Linked DNA regions of Labrys monachus. The protein of the gene in region 1 interacts with the protein of each later gene in a pairwise test. Links are inferred from orthologs where the notes say so. Each region holds a gene or a part of one and is shown in the gene's direction. Other genes may lie near its edges. The genes, in order: nuoG and J3R73_RS25715.

Evidence for each region.
Region 2: the proteins of nuoG (region 1) and J3R73_RS25715 interact in binary tests that used the Escherichia coli proteins (3 or more experiments, as listed by UniProt). The link is inferred for Labrys monachus from one-to-one orthologs.

Annotation. Positions count from the first base shown.
Region 1 is NZ_JAUSVK010000001.1:3,952,641-3,962,052, reverse strand. Bases 5,482-8,387 are described here. They hold nuoG (NADH-quinone oxidoreductase subunit NuoG), read left to right. Parts: upstream 5,482-5,848; coding sequence 5,849-7,927; downstream 7,928-8,387. Other genes in these bases: nuoH (NADH-quinone oxidoreductase subunit NuoH), read left to right, coding at 7,939-8,387; nuoF (NADH-quinone oxidoreductase subunit NuoF), read left to right, coding at 5,482-5,667. Outside these bases: J3R73_RS18050 (YciE/YciF ferroxidase family protein), read right to left, coding at 1-93; J3R73_RS18045 (NADH-quinone oxidoreductase subunit A), read left to right, coding at 566-931; J3R73_RS18040 (NuoB/complex I 20 kDa subunit family protein), read left to right, coding at 922-1,524; J3R73_RS18035 (NADH-quinone oxidoreductase subunit C), read left to right, coding at 1,536-2,147; J3R73_RS18030 (NADH-quinone oxidoreductase subunit D), read left to right, coding at 2,258-3,445; more of nuoF, read left to right, coding at 4,366-5,481; more of nuoH, read left to right, coding at 8,388-8,988; NADH-quinone oxidoreductase subunit NuoI, read left to right, coding at 8,985-9,412. UniProt on the Escherichia coli protein: NDH-1 shuttles electrons from NADH, via FMN and iron-sulfur (Fe-S) centers, to quinones in the respiratory chain. The immediate electron acceptor for the enzyme in this species is believed to be ubiquinone.
Region 2 is NZ_JAUSVK010000001.1:5,615,852-5,625,064, forward strand. What follows is about bases 2,085-4,791. They hold J3R73_RS25715 (formate dehydrogenase subunit gamma), read left to right. Parts: upstream 2,085-3,051; coding sequence 3,052-3,531; downstream 3,532-4,791. Other genes in these bases: J3R73_RS25710 (hypothetical protein), read left to right, coding at 2,464-2,865; J3R73_RS25720 (formate dehydrogenase beta subunit), read left to right, coding at 3,528-4,791. Outside these bases: J3R73_RS25695 (HAL/PAL/TAL family ammonia-lyase), read left to right, coding at 1-650; J3R73_RS25700 (carbohydrate kinase family protein), read right to left, coding at 666-1,694; more of J3R73_RS25720, read left to right, coding at 4,792-5,081; fdhF (formate dehydrogenase subunit alpha), read left to right, coding at 5,251-8,082; formate dehydrogenase accessory sulfurtransferase FdhD, read left to right, coding at 8,328-9,209; J3R73_RS25735 (formate dehydrogenase subunit delta), read left to right, coding at 9,199-9,213. UniProt on the Escherichia coli protein: NDH-1 shuttles electrons from NADH, via FMN and iron-sulfur (Fe-S) centers, to quinones in the respiratory chain. The immediate electron acceptor for the enzyme in this species is believed to be ubiquinone.

The DNA of each region.
Region 1 (9,412 bases):
CTTGGGCAGAGCCCGCAGGATCTGCTTCTCCGCGTAATAGATGTCTTTCAGCGTTTCGATGAACAGTTCGTTAAGGTTCTTTTCGCTGGGCATAAGGATGAGCTCCTTGGAGGGATGATGGGAACACAACTGAGGCGGGAGGAACTTGTTCCGGTTGCACCGACCGCCGGCCCGTGCCCGGCCTGTGCAGGCGGGGCGTCGAATCGCTTGACGCTCGCCCGGGGCGTCGGTGCCGGGCTGTGAAAAAGACGGCGGCCCGCGCACCGGATTCCCGAACGCGCGGCGCGACGCCGGGAGGCGCCCTCCCGCAAGGGTAGTTCCCTTTGCCGCAGTGCGGTATGAATCTGACTGGCTGGAACGCTTCCAAGCTTGCGCCTGTCATGGCCGTGGTTTAAGGCTCGCAGCAGGCGGCCCACCATTCGGCGCGGGACAGAATTTCCGCGCCCGGAAACCTGGGCGGCCCGCATGGGCGTGCGCTCTTCCGTTCGGGACCGCCGTGCCTATATCGTCCAAATAGCGGTCGCCGCAGCGTTTTCGCAGGGCTGCCGCAGCCAGGGTTCTGCCGATGGACACTCTTCTCGCCGGCTATCTGCCGCTCATCATCTTCGTGGGGGTCTCGGCCGTGATCGGTCTGGCTCTGCTGGTGGCGCCCTTCATCGTGGCGTTCCAGAGCCCGGATCCGGAAAAGCTCTCCGCTTATGAATGCGGGTTCAATGCCTTTGACGACGCGCGTATGAAATTCGACGTGCGCTTTTATCTGGTTTCGATCCTCTTCATCATTTTCGACCTGGAAGTGGCGTTTCTTTTTCCCTGGGCGATCACCTTCAAGCATGTCGGGCTGTTCGGCTTCACCTCGATGATGATTTTCCTGGCCGTGCTGACCATCGGCTTTGTCTATGAATGGAAGAAAGGCGCGCTCGAATGGGATTGAATCTCGACGCTCCAACCTCCGGCGTTCGGGGCCGCACGCTGACGGCGCCGGCTCCGCGCGGGATCATCGACCCGAACACCGGCATGCCGGTCGGCTCGACGGATCCCTTCTTCGTCGAAATCAACAATGAGCTGGCCGATCGCGGCTTCCTGGTGACCACGGCCGACAACCTCATCAACTGGGCCCGCACCGGCTCGCTGATGTGGATGACGTTCGGCCTGGCCTGCTGCGCCGTCGAGATGATGCAGGTTTCGATGCCGCGCTACGACGTCGAGCGGTTCGGCTTTGCGCCCCGCGCCTCGCCGCGCCAGTCGGACGTGATGATCGTCGCGGGCACGCTGACCAACAAGATGGCTCCTGCGCTGCGCAAGGTCTATGACCAGATGCCGGAGCCGCGCTACGTCATCTCCATGGGCTCCTGCGCCAATGGCGGCGGCTATTATCACTATTCCTATGCGGTGGTGCGCGGCTGCGACCGGATCGTCCCGGTCGACATCTACGTACCCGGCTGCCCGCCCACGGCTGAAGCGCTGCTGTATGGCGTCCTTCTGCTGCAGAAGAAAATCCGCCGCACCGGCACAATCGAACGTTGAGCGGGCCCGACATGGCAAAGACCGAAGTCCTGCAGTCGATCGGCGAGGCGGTTCAGCAGGCGTTTCCCGGCGCCGTGACCGGCGTCGTCCACGCCTTCGACGAGCTCACGGTCACCACCGGTCCGGACGATATCCTGGCGGTGCTGACCTATCTGCGCGATGATGCGGGCTGCCGCTTCGTATCGTTCATCGACATCTGCGGTGCGGACTACCCCGCCCGGGAGAAGCGTTTCGACGTCGTCTATCATCTGCTGTCGCCGACGAAGAATGCGCGCATCCGCATCAAGGTCGAGACCGACGAGGCGACGCCGGTGCCGTCCGCGGTGGGCGTGTTCTCCGGCGCGCTTTGGTTCGAACGCGAGGCCTATGATCTCTACGGCATCCTCTTCACCGGCCATCCGGATCTGCGACGCCTGCTGACCGATTACGGTTTCGACGGCTATCCGCTGCGCAAGGATTTTCCGCTCACCGGCTTCGTCGAGGTGCGCTGGGACGACGAGGCCAAGCGGGTGGTCTACGAGCCGGTACGGCTCAATCAGGAGTTCCGGAATTTCGACTTTCTTTCGCCCTGGGAAGGCACGGACTACGTGCTGCCGGGCGATGAAAAGGCGAAGGCCGGCTGAACCGGACGATGATTTGAGGCTGGCCGGTTTCCCGCCTGGAGCGTGGAGCCGGCGCCGATGGAACTTCGGGCCGGAGGGGCTTCCGGCGCGCTGGAGCATTTGGGAACGCGATGAACGACCAACCACACCTGCGTAATTTCGCGATCAATTTCGGCCCGCAGCACCCCGCGGCCCATGGTGTGCTGCGTCTCGTCATGGAGCTGGACGGCGAGGTGGTCGAGAGGGTCGACCCGCATATCGGCCTGCTCCATCGCGGTACCGAGAAGCTGATCGAAGCCAAGACCTTCATGCAGGCGATCCCCTATTTCGATCGCCTGGACTATGTCGCCCCGATGAACCAGGAGCACGCTTATTGCCTGGCGATCGAGCGTCTGCTCGGCATCGAGGTGCCCCGGCGCGGCCAGCTGATCCGTGTGCTCTATTGCGAGATCGGCCGGCTGCTGTCGCATCTTCTCAACGTGACGACGCAGGCCATGGACGTCGGCGCCCTGACGCCGCCGCTGTGGGGCTTCGAGGAGCGCGAGAAGCTGATGATCTTCTACGAGCGGGCATCGGGAAGCCGCATGCACGCCGCCTATTTCCGCGCCGGCGGGGTGCATCAGGACCTGCCGCCCGACCTCATCAACGACATCGAGGCCTTCTGCGACCCCTTCCTGAAGGTGTGCGACGACCTCGAGGGCCTGCTGACCGACAACCGCATCTTCAAGCAGCGCAATGTCGACATCGGTATCGTCGCGCTCGACGACGCCTGGGCCTGGGGCTATTCGGGCGTGATGGTGCGCGGCTCCGGCGCCGCCTGGGACCTGCGCAAGTCGCAGCCCTACGAATGCTATGCCGAGCTCGATTTCGACATCCCCATCGGCAGGAACGGCGACAATTTCGACCGCTATTGCATCCGCATGGAAGAAATGCGGCAGTCGGTCCGCATCATGAGGCAGTGCATCGCGCTGCTCAGGAAGACACCGGGCCCGGTTTCGACGGTGGACAACAAGATCGTGCCGCCCAAGCGCGGCGAAATGAAGCGCTCGATGGAAGCCCTCATCCACCACTTCAAGCTCTATACGGAAGGCTACCACGTGCCGGCCGGCGAGGTTTATGCGGCGGTGGAGGCTCCCAAGGGCGAATTCGGCGTCTATCTCGTCTCGGATGGCGGCAACAAGCCTTATCGCTGCAAGATCCGGGCGCCCGGCTTCGCCCATCTGCAGTCGATGGACTGGCTGTGCCGCGGCTACATGCTGGCCGACGTTTCGGCCATTCTCGGCTCGCTCGACATCGTGTTCGGCGAGGTCGATCGTTGAGTATCGTATGTTTGCCGACGGCGGATCGTAGTCCGGCCGGCGGCATCAGGAAAGAGGATTGAGCGCATGTCCGTTCGCAGGCTCGCGCCCCAGGAACTCCAGCCGGCATCCTTCGCCTTCACGGCTGAAAACGAGGCCTGGATCGACCAGCAGATCGCCAAATATCCGCCAGGCCGTGAGGCCTCGGCGGTGATTCCGCTGTTGTGGCGGGCGCAGGAGCAGGCCGGCGGCTGGGTGTCGCAGGCGGCGATCGAGGCGATCGCGGCCAGGCTCGGCATGGCGCGGATCCGGGTGCTGGAGATCGCCACCTTCTACACGATGTTCAACCTGGCGCCCGTCGGCAAATATTTCATCCAGCTGTGCGGAACCACGCCCTGCATGCTGCGTGGCGCCGAAGCGATCAAGGATGCGGTCCGGAAGCGCGTCGGTCCGGAGCATCACGTGTCCGCGGACGGCAATTTCTCCTGGCTCGAGGTGGAGTGCCTCGGCGCCTGCTGCAATGCACCGATGGTGCAGATCAATTACGACTTCTATGAGGACCTCACCGCGGAGAGCATCACCAAGGTGCTCGACGACCTGGCCGCCGGCCGGCCGGTGAAGCCCGGGCCGCAGAACGGGCGTTTCTCCTCGGAGCCGGAAGGCGGCGCGGAGACGCTGAGCGACCCCGCCCTTTATGACGGCTCCGTCGTCGGTTCCTGGCAGAAGCGCTTCGCCGAGGAGAAGGAGAAGCAGGCTGCCGCCAAGGCGGCCGAAGCGGCCAAGGCTGCGGAGGCGGCCAAAGCTTCGGCGGCGGCTCCGGTCAAGCCGGCGTGACGGCGAAAGGGGAGGGCGGCTTCGCATGATCCGCCCTTCGACGACAGGTTCTTTCGCCGGGCGTGGTTCGACGAAATATTTTCCGCTCTCAGATTTTCAGGTCCGCCATGCTTGCTGATCGCGACCGTATCTTCACCAATCTCTACGGGTTTCACTCGCCCGGCCTGCAGGCCGCGATCAAGCGGGGCTCGTGGGACGGCACCAAGCAGATTCTCGAGATGGGCCAGGACTGGATCATCAATGAGATGAAGGCTTCGGGCCTGCGCGGACGCGGCGGAGCGGGCTTTCCGACCGGCCTCAAATGGTCCTTCATGCCGAAGAAGTCGGACGGCCGGCCGAGCTATCTGGTCGTCAACGCCGACGAGTCGGAGCCGGGCACCTGCAAGGACCGCGAGATCATGCGGCATGATCCGCATCATCTGGTGGAAGGCTGCCTGATCGCCTCCTTCGCGATGAACGCCCATGCCTGCTACATTTATATACGCGGCGAATATGTGCGCGAGCGCGAGGCGCTGCAGGCAGCCGTCGACGAGGCCTACGAGGCCGGCCTCATCGGCAAGAACAACAAGCATGGCTGGGAATTCGATCTCTACGTGCATCACGGCGCCGGTGCCTATATCTGCGGCGAGGAAACGGCGCTGCTCGAGAGCCTCGAAGGCAAGAAGGGCATGCCGCGCATGAAGCCGCCCTTCCCGGCCAATATGGGCCTGTATGGCTGCCCGACCACCGTCAACAATGTGGAATCGATCGCCGTCGCGCCGACCATCCTGCGCCGCGGTGCCGGCTGGTTTGCCGGCATCGGCAATCCCAACAATGTCGGCACCAAGCTTTTCTGCGTCTCCGGCCACGTCAACAAGCCGTGCAACGTCGAAGAGGCGATGGGTATTCCGTTCCGCGAGCTGATCGAGCGCCATTGCGGCGGCGTCCGCGGCGGGTGGGAAAACCTGAAGGCGGTCATCCCCGGCGGATCGTCCGTGCGCATGGTGCCGGCCGAACAGATCATCGACACGCCGATGGACTTCGACTCGCTTTCCAAGCTCCGCTCCGGTCTCGGCACCGCGGCCGTCATCGTGATGGACAAGTCCACCGACGTCATCCGCGCCATCGCCCGCCTCGCTTATTTCTACAAGCATGAGAGCTGCGGCCAGTGCACGCCGTGCCGCGAGGGCACCGGCTGGATGTGGCGGGTGATGACCCGCATGGCCGAAGGCCGTGCCCAGAAGCGCGAGATCGACATGCTGCTCGACGTCACCAAGCAGGTGGAGGGCCATACGATCTGTGCGCTCGGCGATGCCGCGGCCTGGCCGATCCAGGGGCTGATCGCCCATTTCCGTCACGAGATCGAAGCGCGGATCGATCAATATGCCGCCAATCCGCATTCCGATCCCGTTCTGCAGGCGGCGGAATAGGCCGCCGGCAGCCGCCGGTTGCAAGTCATTCTGCGGCGGGGGCGACACAACGTCCCCGCCGCTTCACAGCGCTTCTTTTTCGCATCGCAGCAGTTGATCGCGGCGCGGAATTTTGCGAAGTCGAGTTTGGAAAGAGTCTGGATTGCGTGTCGCGCTCCGGGCCTGATCGTCAAGGTTATCCATGGCCAAGCTGATCGTCGACGGACAGGAAATCGAAGTCCCGGCGGAGTATACGCTCCTCCAGGCCTGCGAAGCTGCGGGAGCTGAGATCCCGCGTTTTTGCTTTCACGAGCGCCTGTCGATTGCCGGCAACTGCCGCATGTGCCTGGTCGAGGTGAAGGGCGGACCGCCCAAGCCGACGGCATCCTGCGCCATGGCGGTACGCGATCTCCGGCCTGGCCCGAAGGGCGAGCCGCCGGTGGTGCTCACCAAGAGCCCCATGGTCAAGAAGGCCCGCGAGGGCGTCATGGAGTTCCTGCTCATCAACCATCCGCTGGATTGCCCGATCTGCGATCAGGGCGGCGAGTGCGATCTGCAGGACCAGGCGATGGCCTATGGCGCCGACAAGAACCGCTACGCCGAGAACAAGCGGGCGGTCGAGGACAAATATATCGGGCCGCTCGTCAAGACGGTGATGAACCGCTGCATCCACTGCACGCGTTGCGTCCGCTTCACCACGGAAGTCGCCGGCGTCTCCGATCTTGGCGCGATCGGCCGCGGCGAGGACATGGAGATCACGACCTATCTCGAAAAGGCGATGAGCTCCGAATTGCAGGGCAATGTCATCGATCTCTGCCCGGTCGGCGCGCTGACGTCCAAGCCCTACGAGTTTCATGCCCGTCCGTGGGAACTGTCGAAGACCGAATCGATCGACGTCATGGACGCCGTCGGATCGGCCATCCGCATCGACGCCCGCGGCCGCGAGGTGATGCGGATCATGCCCCGCACCAACGAGGCGGTGAACGAGGAGTGGATTTCGGACAAGACCCGCTTCGTGTGGGACGGCCTGCGCACGCAGCGGCTCGACAAGCCCTATCTGCGCGTCGACGGCCGTCTGAAGGCGGTCGGCTGGCAGGAGGCGTTCGCCGCCATCGCGGCCAAGGTCAAGGCGGCCAGGCCCGAGCGCATCGGCGCCATCGCGGGCGATCTTGCCGCCGTGGAGGAACTCTACGCGCTCAAGGACCTGATCGCCCGGCTGGGTTCGAAGAACCTCGATGCCCGCCAGGACGGCGCCAGGATCGACCCCTCGCTCGGCCGCGCTTCCTATCTGTTCAATCCGACCATCGCCGGCATCGAGGAGGCCGACGCCATCCTCCTCGTCGGCACCAATCCGCGCAAGGAAGCGGCGGTTCTCAACGCCCGTATCCGCAAGCGGTGGCTCCGGGGCACCAGGGTCGCGCTGATCGGCGAGAAGGTCGATCTCACTTATTCCTATGACTATCTCGGCGCTGGCGCCGATACGCTCGCCGATCTCGCGGCGGGCAGGGGCGCGTTCGCCGACGTGCTCAAGGGTGCGCAGAAGCCGATCATCATCGTCGGCGGCGGCGTCTATGCCCGAGAGGACGGTGCGGCGCTGCTCTCTCTGGCCGCCAGGGCGGCGCGGGATCTCGGCGCGGTCAAGGACGGCTGGAACGGCTTCGGCGTGCTGCACAACGCGGCCTCGCGCGTCGGCGCCCTCGACCTCGGCTTCGTGCCGGGCGAGGGCGGCCTCGACGCAGCCGGCATGGCCGCTGCGGGCGCCCTCGACGTCCTCTTCCTGCTCGGCGCGGACGAGGTGACGGTCGCGCCCGGCGCCTTCGTCGTCTATCAGGGCAGCCATGGCGATCGCGGTGCCCACCGCGCCGACGTGATCCTGCCGGCGGCGGCCTATCCCGAACGTTCGGGCCTCTACGTCAACACCGAAGGACGCGTGCAGTTCGCCAACCGTGCGGCCTTCCCGCCGGGCGAGGCGCGCGAGGACTGGGCGATCCTGCGCGCCCTGTCGGAGGTTCTCGGCGTCAAGCTCGGCTATGATTCGCTTGCTGCGCTGCGCCGGACGCTGACGGCCGCCTTCCCGCATTTCGGGGCGGTGGACCATATCGTCCCGGCCGACCCGGCCGCCATCGCGCTGCTTGCCGGCAAGGGCGGGACGCCGGCCAAGGATGCTTTCGTGGCGCCGATCGCCGATTTCTATTTGACCAATCCCATCGCGCGCGCTTCGGCAGTGATGGCGCAGTGTTCGCAGCTGGCCCGGGGCGGGCTGCCGCTGGCAGCAGAATAAGGGCAGGGGCCATGACGATTTGGGATACTTTGCTCTGGAAGGTCGGTCTGCCGATCGTTGAGAGCCTTGTGCTGCTTGTCTGCCTGCTGGTCTTCATCGCCTTTTATCTTCTGGCGGACCGCAAGATCTGGGCGGCGGTGCAGCTCCGTCGCGGTCCGAACGTCGTCGGGCCGTTCGGCCTCTTCCAGTCCTTCGCGGACCTCCTCAAATTCGTCCTCAAGGAGCCGGTGATTCCGGCCGGCGCCAACAAGGGTGTCTTCCTTCTCGCCCCCCTCGTCACCTGCGTGCTCGCCTTGGCGGGCTGGGCAGTGCTGCCGCTCACCGCGGGCTGGGTGATCGCCGACATCAATGTCGGCATTCTCTACGTCTTTGCGATCTCCTCGCTCGGCGTCTACGGCACCATCATGGCCGGCTGGGCGTCCAATTCGAAATATCCGTTCCTGTCGGCGCTGCGTGCCGCCGCGCAGATGGTGTCCTACGAAGTCTCGATCGGTTTCGTCATCATCACGGTGCTGCTCTGCGCCGGTTCCCTGAACCTCACCGCGATCGTCGAGGCGCAGCACAGCCGCGGCCTCGCCAGCCTGCTCGGCGTGCCCTGGCTCACCATCCTGAACTGGTACTGGCTGCCGTTGCTGCCGATGTTCGTGATCTTCTTCATCTCGGCGCTGGCCGAGACGAACCGCCCGCCCTTCGACCTGGCGGAAGCGGAGTCCGAACTCGTGGCCGGCTTCATGGTCGAATACGCCTCGACGCCCTACCTTCTGTTCATGCTCGGCGAATATGTGGCGATCATGACCATGTGCGCCCTGCTCACCATCCTCTTCCTCGGAGGATGGACGGCGCCGATCGACCTGCCGCCCTTCACCTGGGTGCCCGGCATCATCTGGTTCCTGATCAAGGTGTCGCTGGCTTTCTTCATGTTCGCGATGGTGAAGGCCTTCGTGCCGCGCTACCGCTACGACCAGCTGATGCGTCTCGGCTGGAAGGTCTTTTTGCCGCTGTCGATCGCCATGGTCGTGATCGTCGCAGGCTTCCTGCAAATTACGGGATGGGCACCATGACTGCCGCCAATATCAGGCGCCCCGGCATCGGGCTCGACCAGGCTGCCAAGGCGCTGTTCCTGAAGGAGTTCGTGTCGGCCTTCTTCCTGTCGATGCGCTATTTCTTCAAGCCGAAGGCGACGCTGAACTATCCCTTCGAGAAGGGACGCCTGTCGCCGCGGTTTCGCGGCGAGCACGTGCTTCGCCGCTATCCAAACGGTGAGGAGCGCTGCATCGCCTGCAAATTGTGCGAGGCGATCTGCCCTGCGCAGGCCATCACCATCGAGGCTGGGCCGCGCGGCAATGACGGCACGCGCCGCACGACGCGCTACGACATCGACATGGTGAAGTGCATCTATTGCGGCTTCTGCCAGGAAGCCTGCCCGGTCGACGCGATCGTCGAAGGACCGAACTTCGAGTTTGCGGTCGAGACGCGCGAGGAACT
Region 2 (9,213 bases), 1.7 Mb from region 1 along the record:
TGCCTCACGTCCACGGCGCGGTGCGCGACGCGCTGGACATGATCGGCACGACCGTCGAGCGGGAGCTCGCCTCGGTGACCGACAACCCCGCGGTGATGGGCACGCCGGAGGCGCCGGAGGTCTATTCGGAAGCCCATGCCGTGGCGCCGGCGATCGGCCTCGCCATGGACCAGCTCGGCATCGCCGTCGCCGAGCTGGCGGCGATGGCCGAGCGGCGGATCGACCGGCTCGTCAACCCGCTGGTCAGCGGCCTGCCGCCCTTCCTGGCCGCCGACAGCGGCGTGGCGTCCGGCTTCATGATCGCCCAATACACGGCCGTGTCGCTGGCGGCCCGCAATCGCCGGCTGGCGAGCCCGGCCAGCCTCGACGGCGGCATCACCTCCGCCCTGCAGGAGGACCACCTCACCCATGCGACGCCCGCGGCGCTCAAGGCGCTCGACATCCTCGACAATGCCGAGCACATCCTGGCGATCGAGCTGCTGGCGGCCACGCAGGCCTATGACCTCCTGGAAGGCGGCCTCGCTCGGGCCGCGGGCACGGACCTGCTCTACCGGGACGTCCGCGCGGCGCTGCCGCCCTATCGCGACGACCGGCCCCTCGCCGGCGACATCGCCGTCGCGCGCGGCATCCTGCAGCGCGACCCGGGCTGAGGCCCGGCTGCCGCATCAGGCGATCGGGTCGTTCCAGCCCCATTGCCGCGCCAGATCGAGGCATTCGCGCCAGGTCGGCACGGCGTCCGTGGTGTTGATCGACCGCAGCGACGCCGCCGCCGCGGCATGGGCGAGCGCCAGCGCCTCCTTGAGGGCCCAGCCCTGGTGGAAGGCATAGAGGAAGCCGGCCGCGAAGGCATCGCCGGCACCGTTGGCCCCGGCCACTTCGGTCTTGGGCACCCGCACCGAGGGCTGGGTGACGACCTCGCCCGACCGCGTCACCGCGACGGCGCCGGTGGGGAAATGGGCGACCACCACGCCGCAGGCGCTGGCCGACAGCGTCGCCTTCGCCGCGCGGATGCAGGCCTCGACATCCGTGCGCCCCGCCGAGACCGTCGCCTCGCCGCCGATGGCGCCCATCTCGCTGTCATTGACGATGAAGAGGTCGAGATAGGGCAGAAGCGGCCGCACCAGCTCGGCGAGCCGCGCCGCCGTCACGCTGGCAAGCTCCAGATTGGTGACGAGGCCGGCCTGGCGCGCCTTGCGGAGCACGGTGATCCAGCCATTGGCGTCCGCCCCCCAGGGCGCGTCCATGCGGGGATGCACGCCCGGCAGGCCGAGATGGAGGATGCGCCCGCGCGTGGTGGTGAAATCGAAATGGTCCGGGGTCAGCAGCGCGCCGGCGCCTGTCCGGTAGATATGGGTGCGCCGGCCGGTGAGCTTGGAGCAGAAGGCGTCGCTATGGGCGGTCGGCGCCTGGGCGGTCGTCACCAGCTGCCGCCGCTCGATGCCGTAGCGGTCCGCCTCGGCCTGGAGCAGGCGGCCGTCCTCGTCGTCGCCGATCAGGCCGATGGTCTCGACCCAGAAGGCGGGATCGAGCCGCTTCACGTCGATGGCGAGGTTGCAGCCCGAGCCGCCGCCGCGCGATTCCTCGCTCAGGATCTCGGCGAGCCCGTCTTCCTGCGGCCAGAATTCGACCAGCTTGTTGCTGTCGACACACCAGGTGCCGCCGGTGACGATGCCGTTGCGCTCAGGCGTCGACATGCGCGCTCCTCCCTGCAGGCGATGCGCCCCGGACGGCGCCGGCGGATGGAAGCATGATGGGGGTCTGGCGGCTCATGGAAATTGTCTCGTCCTTGGGCTGTGTCGTCGCGGGGAGGATGTCGGGAAGGCGCCGCATCCTTCTTGTCCCTCCTGCATAGCCGCAACTGGAGCGGCCGGGCAACCGGGCAGGCGCCTCGGGCGAGGGTGTTTCGATCGGCCGCGGATTGAACTTTTTCCGCCGTCCGGCGTTGGGCAGGCGGCGTTCACCATTCTGAGCGGTTTGCACGCCATATCGTGGATCGATATCGGCCGTCGGCATGTCGGGGGATGGCCGGCGGGACGTTATCCTGTACGATCTCCCGCCTGCCGGAGAGCCGGTGATTACTGGAGTGGACGTCCCATGCATGGCGAATCTTTGATCATCTTTCTCGTTGTCGGCATCATCGCAGGATGGCTGGCCGGCGTGATCATGAACGGCGGAGGGTTCGGCCTGATCGGCGATCTCATCGTCGGCGTGGTCGGTGCCTTCATCGCCGGCCTGATCCTGCCGAGCTTCCATGTCGACCTCGGCTCCCCCCATCGTCAATTCGATCGTGTTCGCGCTGATCGGGGCCATCATCCTTCTCTTCGCCCTGCGCCTCGTCAGGCGCGTCTGAGGGCCGGGATGAACGGCGGATGAACGGCCCGGAAGGCCGCGATTAAGCCGTCCGGGTCCAGACTGGTATTCGAGGCGGGGTTTGGGCGTACTTCTTGATGAAAGGAGCGTTCGATGTTTCGAAAACTTGCATTGGCCGCCGTCGCCGCGATCGGGCTGGCGGCGGTTTCGGTCGGTGCCTCAGTGCCGGCCCAGGCCGCACCGCCCGACCGCGGCTATGGCGGGCAGCGCTTCATTCCCCATGGGCACGGAGGATGGGGGCACGGCGGCGGTGGCTGGCATGGCGGCGGCGGCGGATGGGGCCACGGCGGCGGCTGGCATGGCGGCGGCGGCGGATGGGGCCATCATCGCCGCTGGTATGGCGGTGGGGGTGGCGGCTGGGGCTACGGCGTGCCGTTCTACGGCTTTTACGGCGACCCCTATTATGATGACGACTATACGGTCTGCCGCTATCGGACCGTGCGAGTCTGGACGCGCTACGGCGTGCGGTGGGTGCGCCGGCGCGTCTGCTGGTAGGCTCCCGAGCGATCTTCCAGCGTTGCAGCCGCACCGGTCATCCGGTGCGGTTCCCTTTTCGACGCAGGTTTGCCGCCAAGCGACATGATAGAGATTCTCTATCGTGCGATGAGAATCGGTTCTTGATTGCCATCAAACGACGGCGCATTTTCCAGTCTGGAAATGGTCGAAAGTGAGTGGCATCGCATGTCCGAGCCTGGGCACGAGGACTGGAATACGGCACGGGCTGCCGAAATCATCGCCGCCGGCCGGGGCCTGGAAGGGCCGTTGCTGCCGATCCTGCACGGCTTCGTGCAGGCGTTCGGCTATGTTCCCGAGCCCGCCGTGCCGATGGTCGCCGAGGCGCTCAACCTGTCCCGCGCCGAGGTGCACGGCGTCGTCACCTTCTATCACGACTTCCGGCGCGAGCCTGCCGGCGACCATGTCGTCAAGCTCTGCCGCGCCGAGGCGTGCCAGGCGGCCGGCTGCGAGGCGCTCGCCGATCACCTCACCGGCAGGCTCGGCATCGGCTTCGGCGAGACGACGCCGGACGGCCGCGTCACGCTGGAGCCCGTCTACTGCCTCGGCCTGTGCGCCGTCTCGCCCGCGGCGATGATCGACGGCCGCCTGGTGGCGCGGCTCGACGAGAAGCGGCTCGACCGGGCGCTCGACGAGGTGGCGCGATGACCCTTCGCCTTTACATCCCCCGCGACGCCGCTGCCGTCGCCTGTGGTGCCGACGAGGTCGCTGCCGCCCTCCAGGTCGCCGCCATCGCCCGCAATCTCGACGTCGAGATCGTCCGCAACGGCTCGCGCGGCCTCGCCTGGCTGGAGCCCCTGGTCGAGCTCGTCACGCCCGAAGGCCGGATCGGCTACGGGCCGGCGGAGCCGGAGGACGCGGAAAGCCTGATCGCCGCCTTTGCCGGCGACGGCGCGCACCGGCTGCGGGTCGGCAGGCCCGAGGAACTGCCCTTCCTCAAGCGCCAGACCCGGCTGACCTTCGCCCGCGTCGGCATCGTCGATCCGCGCGACCTCGACGACTATAGGGCGCATGGCGGCCTCAAGGGGCTCGAAAAGGCGATCGCGCTCGGTCCCGCCGGCATCATCGAGGAAGTGACGAAATCCGGGCTGCGCGGGCGCGGCGGCGCCGGCTTTCCCACCGGCATCAAATGGAAGACGGTGGCCGACGCCAGGGGCGAGCGCAAATACATCGTCTGCAACGCCGACGAGGGCGACAGCGGCACCTTCGCCGACCGCATGCTGATGGAGGGCGACCCGTTCTGCCTGATCGAGGGCATGGCGATCGCCGGCATCGCCACCGGCGCCGCCAAGGGCTTCGTCTATATCCGCTCCGAATACCCGCATGCCATCGCGGCGATGAACGCCGCCGTCGACAAGGCCCGGCGCGCGGGCGTCCTCGGCCCCGCCGTGCTCGGCTCGGCCCATGGCTTCGACATGGAGGTGCGCGTCGGCGCCGGCGCCTATGTCTGCGGCGAGGAGACTTCGCTGCTCGAAAGCCTGGAGGGCCGCCGCGGCACGGTGCGCGCCAAGCCGCCGCTGCCGGCCCATAAGGGCCTGTTCGGCATGCCGACGGTGATCAACAACGTGCTGTCGCTGGCGACGGTCCCGGTGATCCTCGCCGATGGTGCCGAAGCCTATCGCGATTTCGGCATGGGCCGCTCGCGCGGCACGATGCCGATCCAGCTCGCCGGCAACCTCAATTATGGCGGCCTGTTCGAGACCGCCTTCGGCATCACGCTGGGCCAGCTCGTGGACGAGATCGGCGGGGGCTGCTTCACCGGCCGCCCGATCCGCGCCGTGCAGGTCGGCGGCCCGCTCGGCGCCTATTTCCCGCGCGAACTGTTCGACACGCCTTTCGACTACGAGGCCTTCGCCGCCCGCGACGGGCTCATCGGCCATGGCGGCATCGTCGTGTTCGACGACAGCGTCGACATGCGCCACCAGGCCCGCTTCGCCATGGCATTCTGCGCCGTCGAAAGCTGCGGCAAATGCACGCCCTGCCGCATCGGCTCGACCCGCGGCGCCGAGACGATCGACAAGATCATCGCCGGCCGGGACGTGGCGCGCAACATCGCCATCGTCGAGGACCTCTGCCAGACGATGAAGTTCGGCTCCCTGTGCGCGCTCGGCGGCTTCACGCCCTATCCGGTGCTGTCGGCGATCCGCCATTTTCCCGAGGACTTCCACCGCACGCCCCAGCGTGTCGCGGCGGAGTGAGGGTGATGATGGCCACAGTCCTCATGTCATCCCGGAAGCGCGCAGCGCTATCCGGGACCGTCACCAGAACCATTCTTGCCCGCGGTCCCGTGTCTGCACCGCACCACTTCGTGGTGCCGTGCGCACGGGATGACAGGCCCAGTGTCCCTCTTCTCGCCGAGGTGCGGTAATGTCTCTCGTCCACGAAATCGACTACGGCACGCCGCTCTCCAAGTCCGAGAAGATGGTCACCCTGACCATCGACGGCAACGAGGTGACCGTGCCGGAAGGCACCTCGATCATGCGCGCGGCGATGGAGATGGGCACGCAGATCCCCAAGCTCTGCGCCACCGACATGGTCGACGCCTGGGGCTCCTGCCGGATGTGCCTGGTCGAGATCGAGGGCCGCAACGGCACGCCGGCGTCCTGCACCACGCCGGTCGCGCCGGGCATCCGGGTCAAGACGCAGACGCAGCGCCTGGCCGAGATCCGCAAGGGCGTGATGGAGCTCTACATCTCCGACCATCCGCTCGACTGCCTCACCTGCGCCGCCAACGGCGATTGCGAATTGCAGGACATGGCGGGCGCGGTCGGCCTGCGCGAGGTGCGCTACGGCTATGAGGGCGACGATCACCTCGGCCTGGAGAAGGACACCTCCAACCCCTATTTCACCTTCGACACCTCCAAATGCATCGTCTGCTCGCGCTGCGTGCGCGCCTGCGAGGAGGTCCAGGGCACCTTCGCGCTGACGATCTCCGGCCGCGGCTTCGACAGCCGCGTCTCCCCGGGCATGGACGAGAATTTCTTCGATTCCGAATGCGTCTCCTGCGGCGCCTGCGTGCAGGCCTGCCCGACCGCGACGCTCACCGAGAACAAGGTGATCGAGATCGGCCAGCCCGAGCATTCGGTGGTGACGACCTGCGCCTATTGCGGCGTCGGCTGCGCCTTCAAGGCCGAGATGCGCGGCGAGGAACTCGTGCGCATGGTGCCCTACAAGGACGGCAAGGCCAATCGCGGCCATTCCTGCATCAAGGGCCGCTTCGCCTGGGGCTACGCCACCCACAAGGAGCGCATCCTCAAGCCGATGGTGCGCGCCAAGATCACCGACCCGTGGCGCGAAGTGTCGTGGGAGGAGGCGATCGGCCATGCCGCCTCCGAGTTCCGCCGCATCCAGGCCAAGGCCGGCCGCACCGCCATCGGCGGCATCACCTCCTCGCGCTGCACCAATGAGGAAACCTATCTGGTGCAGAAGCTGATCCGCGCCGGCTTCGGCAACAACAATGTCGATACCTGCGCCCGCGTCTGCCATTCCCCCACCGGCTACGGCCTCGGCCAGGCCTTCGGCACCTCGGCCGGCACCCAGGATTTCGATTCGGTCGAAGAGAGCGACGTCGTCATCATCATCGGCGCCAACCCGACCGACGGCCATCCGGTGTTCGGCTCGCGCCTGAAGAAGCGGCTGCGCGAAGGCGCACGCCTCATCGTCATCGATCCGCGCAAGACCGACATCGTGCGCACGCCGCATGTCGAGGCCGACTACCATCTGCCGCTGCTCCCCGGCACCAATGTCGCTGTTCTCACCGCCCTCGCCCATGTCATCGTCACCGAGGGCCTGGTGGACGAGGATTTCGTGCGCGAGCGCTGCGACTGGGACGATTTCCAGGAATGGGCGAGCTTCGTCGCCGAACCGCGCCATGCGCCGGAAGCGACGGCCGCGATGACCGGCGTGCCGGCCGAACTGGTGCGCGGCGCCGCCCGCCTCTACGCCACCGGCGGCAATGGCGCGATCTATTACGGCCTCGGCGTCACCGAGCACAGCCAGGGCTCGACCACGGTGATGGCGATCGCCAACCTGGCGATGGCGACCGGCAATATCGGCCGCCGCGGCGTCGGCGTGAACCCGCTGCGCGGCCAGAACAATGTGCAGGGCTCCTGCGACATGGGTTCGTTCCCGCATGAATTCACCGGCTACCGCCACGTCGCCACCGATGCCGTGCGCTCGACCTTCGAATCGCTGTGGGGCGTGACGCTCGACAAGGAGCCGGGCCTGCGCATCCCCAACATGTTCGATGCGGCGATCGACGGCACCTTCCTCGGCCTCTATGTCCAGGGCGAGGACATCGTCCAGTCGGACCCCGATACCAAGCACGTCACCGCCGGCCTCTCGGCGATGGAATGCGTCGTCGTGCAGGATCTCTTCCTCAACGAGACCGCGAACTACGCCCATGTCTTCCTGCCGGGCTCGACCTTCCTGGAAAAGGACGGCACCTTCACCAATGCCGAACGCCGCATCCAGCGCGTGCGCAAGGTGATGGCGCCGAAATCGGGCTATGCCGACTGGGAGATCACCCTGCTCCTCGCCAAGGCGCTCGGCTACGAGATGGCCTACAGTCATCCGTCCGAGATCATGGACGAGATCGCCAAGATGACGCCGACCTTCACCGGCGTCTCCTATGCCAAGCTCGAGGAAATGGGCTCGGTGCAGTGGCCCTGCAACGAGAAGGCGCCGGAGGGCACGCCGGTCATGCATATCGACCAGTTCGTGCGCGGCAAGGGCCGCTTCGTCGTCACCGAATACATCCCCACCGACGAGCGCACCGGCCCGCGCTATCCGCTGCTCCTCACCACCGGCCGCATCCTGTCGCAATACAATGTCGGCGCGCAGACGCGGCGGACGGAGAATTCGATGTGGCACGAGGAGGACGTGCTCGAGATCCATCCGCACGACGCCGAGCAGCGCGGCATCCGCGACGGCGACTGGGTCCGCCTCGAAAGCCGCTCCGGCTCGACCTCGCTGCGCGCGACGATCAGCGAGCGCGTGGCGCCCGGCGTGATCTACACCACCTTCCACCATCCGGCGACGCAGGCCAACGTCATCACCACGGACTATTCGGACTGGGCGACCAACTGCCCCGAATACAAGGTCACGGCGGTGCAGGTGATGCCCTCCAACGGGCCGACCGAGTGGCAGGAAGAATATGAGGCGCTGGCCAGGAACGCCCGGCGCATCGCGGCGGAGTGAGGGTTTGGGTAGTCGTGCCTGAGAAGGTCGCGCTGCCCCTCACCTCTATCCTCTCCCCGCAAGCGGGGAGAGGAGGCACGATCGCCGCGGCTTCCGTGTTGCGCGTCTCATCTCGCGCAACCGCCGGGCGAGACTCGGCGCTTCAAGCCGCCCTGAACGTCGAAGCCCCCTCGCCCCGCTTGCGGGGAGAGGATAGAGGTGAGGGGCAGCGCAACTCTCTTTAAGGGCCATAGATCCGAGACCCCATGACGAACGAGACGCCATCCCCCACCCGCTCCGTCACCCGCCTCGCCTGGCGCGAAGGCGTGTTCTCGCAAGGCGAGCGTGTCATCCCCGAGGAGACCGCCGTCTCGCTCGTCTATGACGGCGGCTCGCATGCGGTGATGATGGCGAGCCCTGCCGACCTCGGGGATTTCGCCGTCGGCTTCTCGCTCACCGAAGGCATCATCGCCTCGCCCGACGACATCGCCGAGTTCGAGCGCGTCGACCATGACGAGGGCATCGAGCTGCGCCTGTGGCTGAAGGGCGACCGCGGCGCGGCGCTCGGCGCCCGCCGGCGCATGCTGGCCGGCCCGACGGGCTGCGGCCTGTGCGGCATCGACAGCCTCGCCGAGGCCGTGCGCAAGCCGCGCGCGATCGAGAGCGCGGCGACCTTCTCGCCCGCCGACGTCGAGGCGGCGCTGGCCTCTCTGCCGTCCGCGCAGGAACTCGGCCGCCTGACGAGGGCGGTGCATGCCGCCGGCTTCTGGACCAAGGCCGACGGGCTCCTCGCCCTGCGCGAGGATGTCGGCCGGCACAACGCGCTGGACAAGCTCGCCGGGGCCCTCGCCGCGAGCGATGCGGTTGCAGGAGCGGACGTCGCGACAACCGGCAAGGCCGATGGTGCGGTGACGTCCGCGCTCCCGGGCATCCTCGTCCTCACCAGCCGCATCTCGGTCGAGATGGTGCAGAAGGCGGCGATGATCGGCGCGCCGGTGGTGGTGGCGGTGTCGGCGCCGACCGCGCTCGCCGTCCGCATCGCCGGCGAAGCCGGCATCACCCTGATCGGCGTCGCGCGGTCCGACGGCTTCGAGATCTTCACCCATCCGCACCGCATCGTCCCCGAAAGGCTCGCCCATGTCGCATGATGGA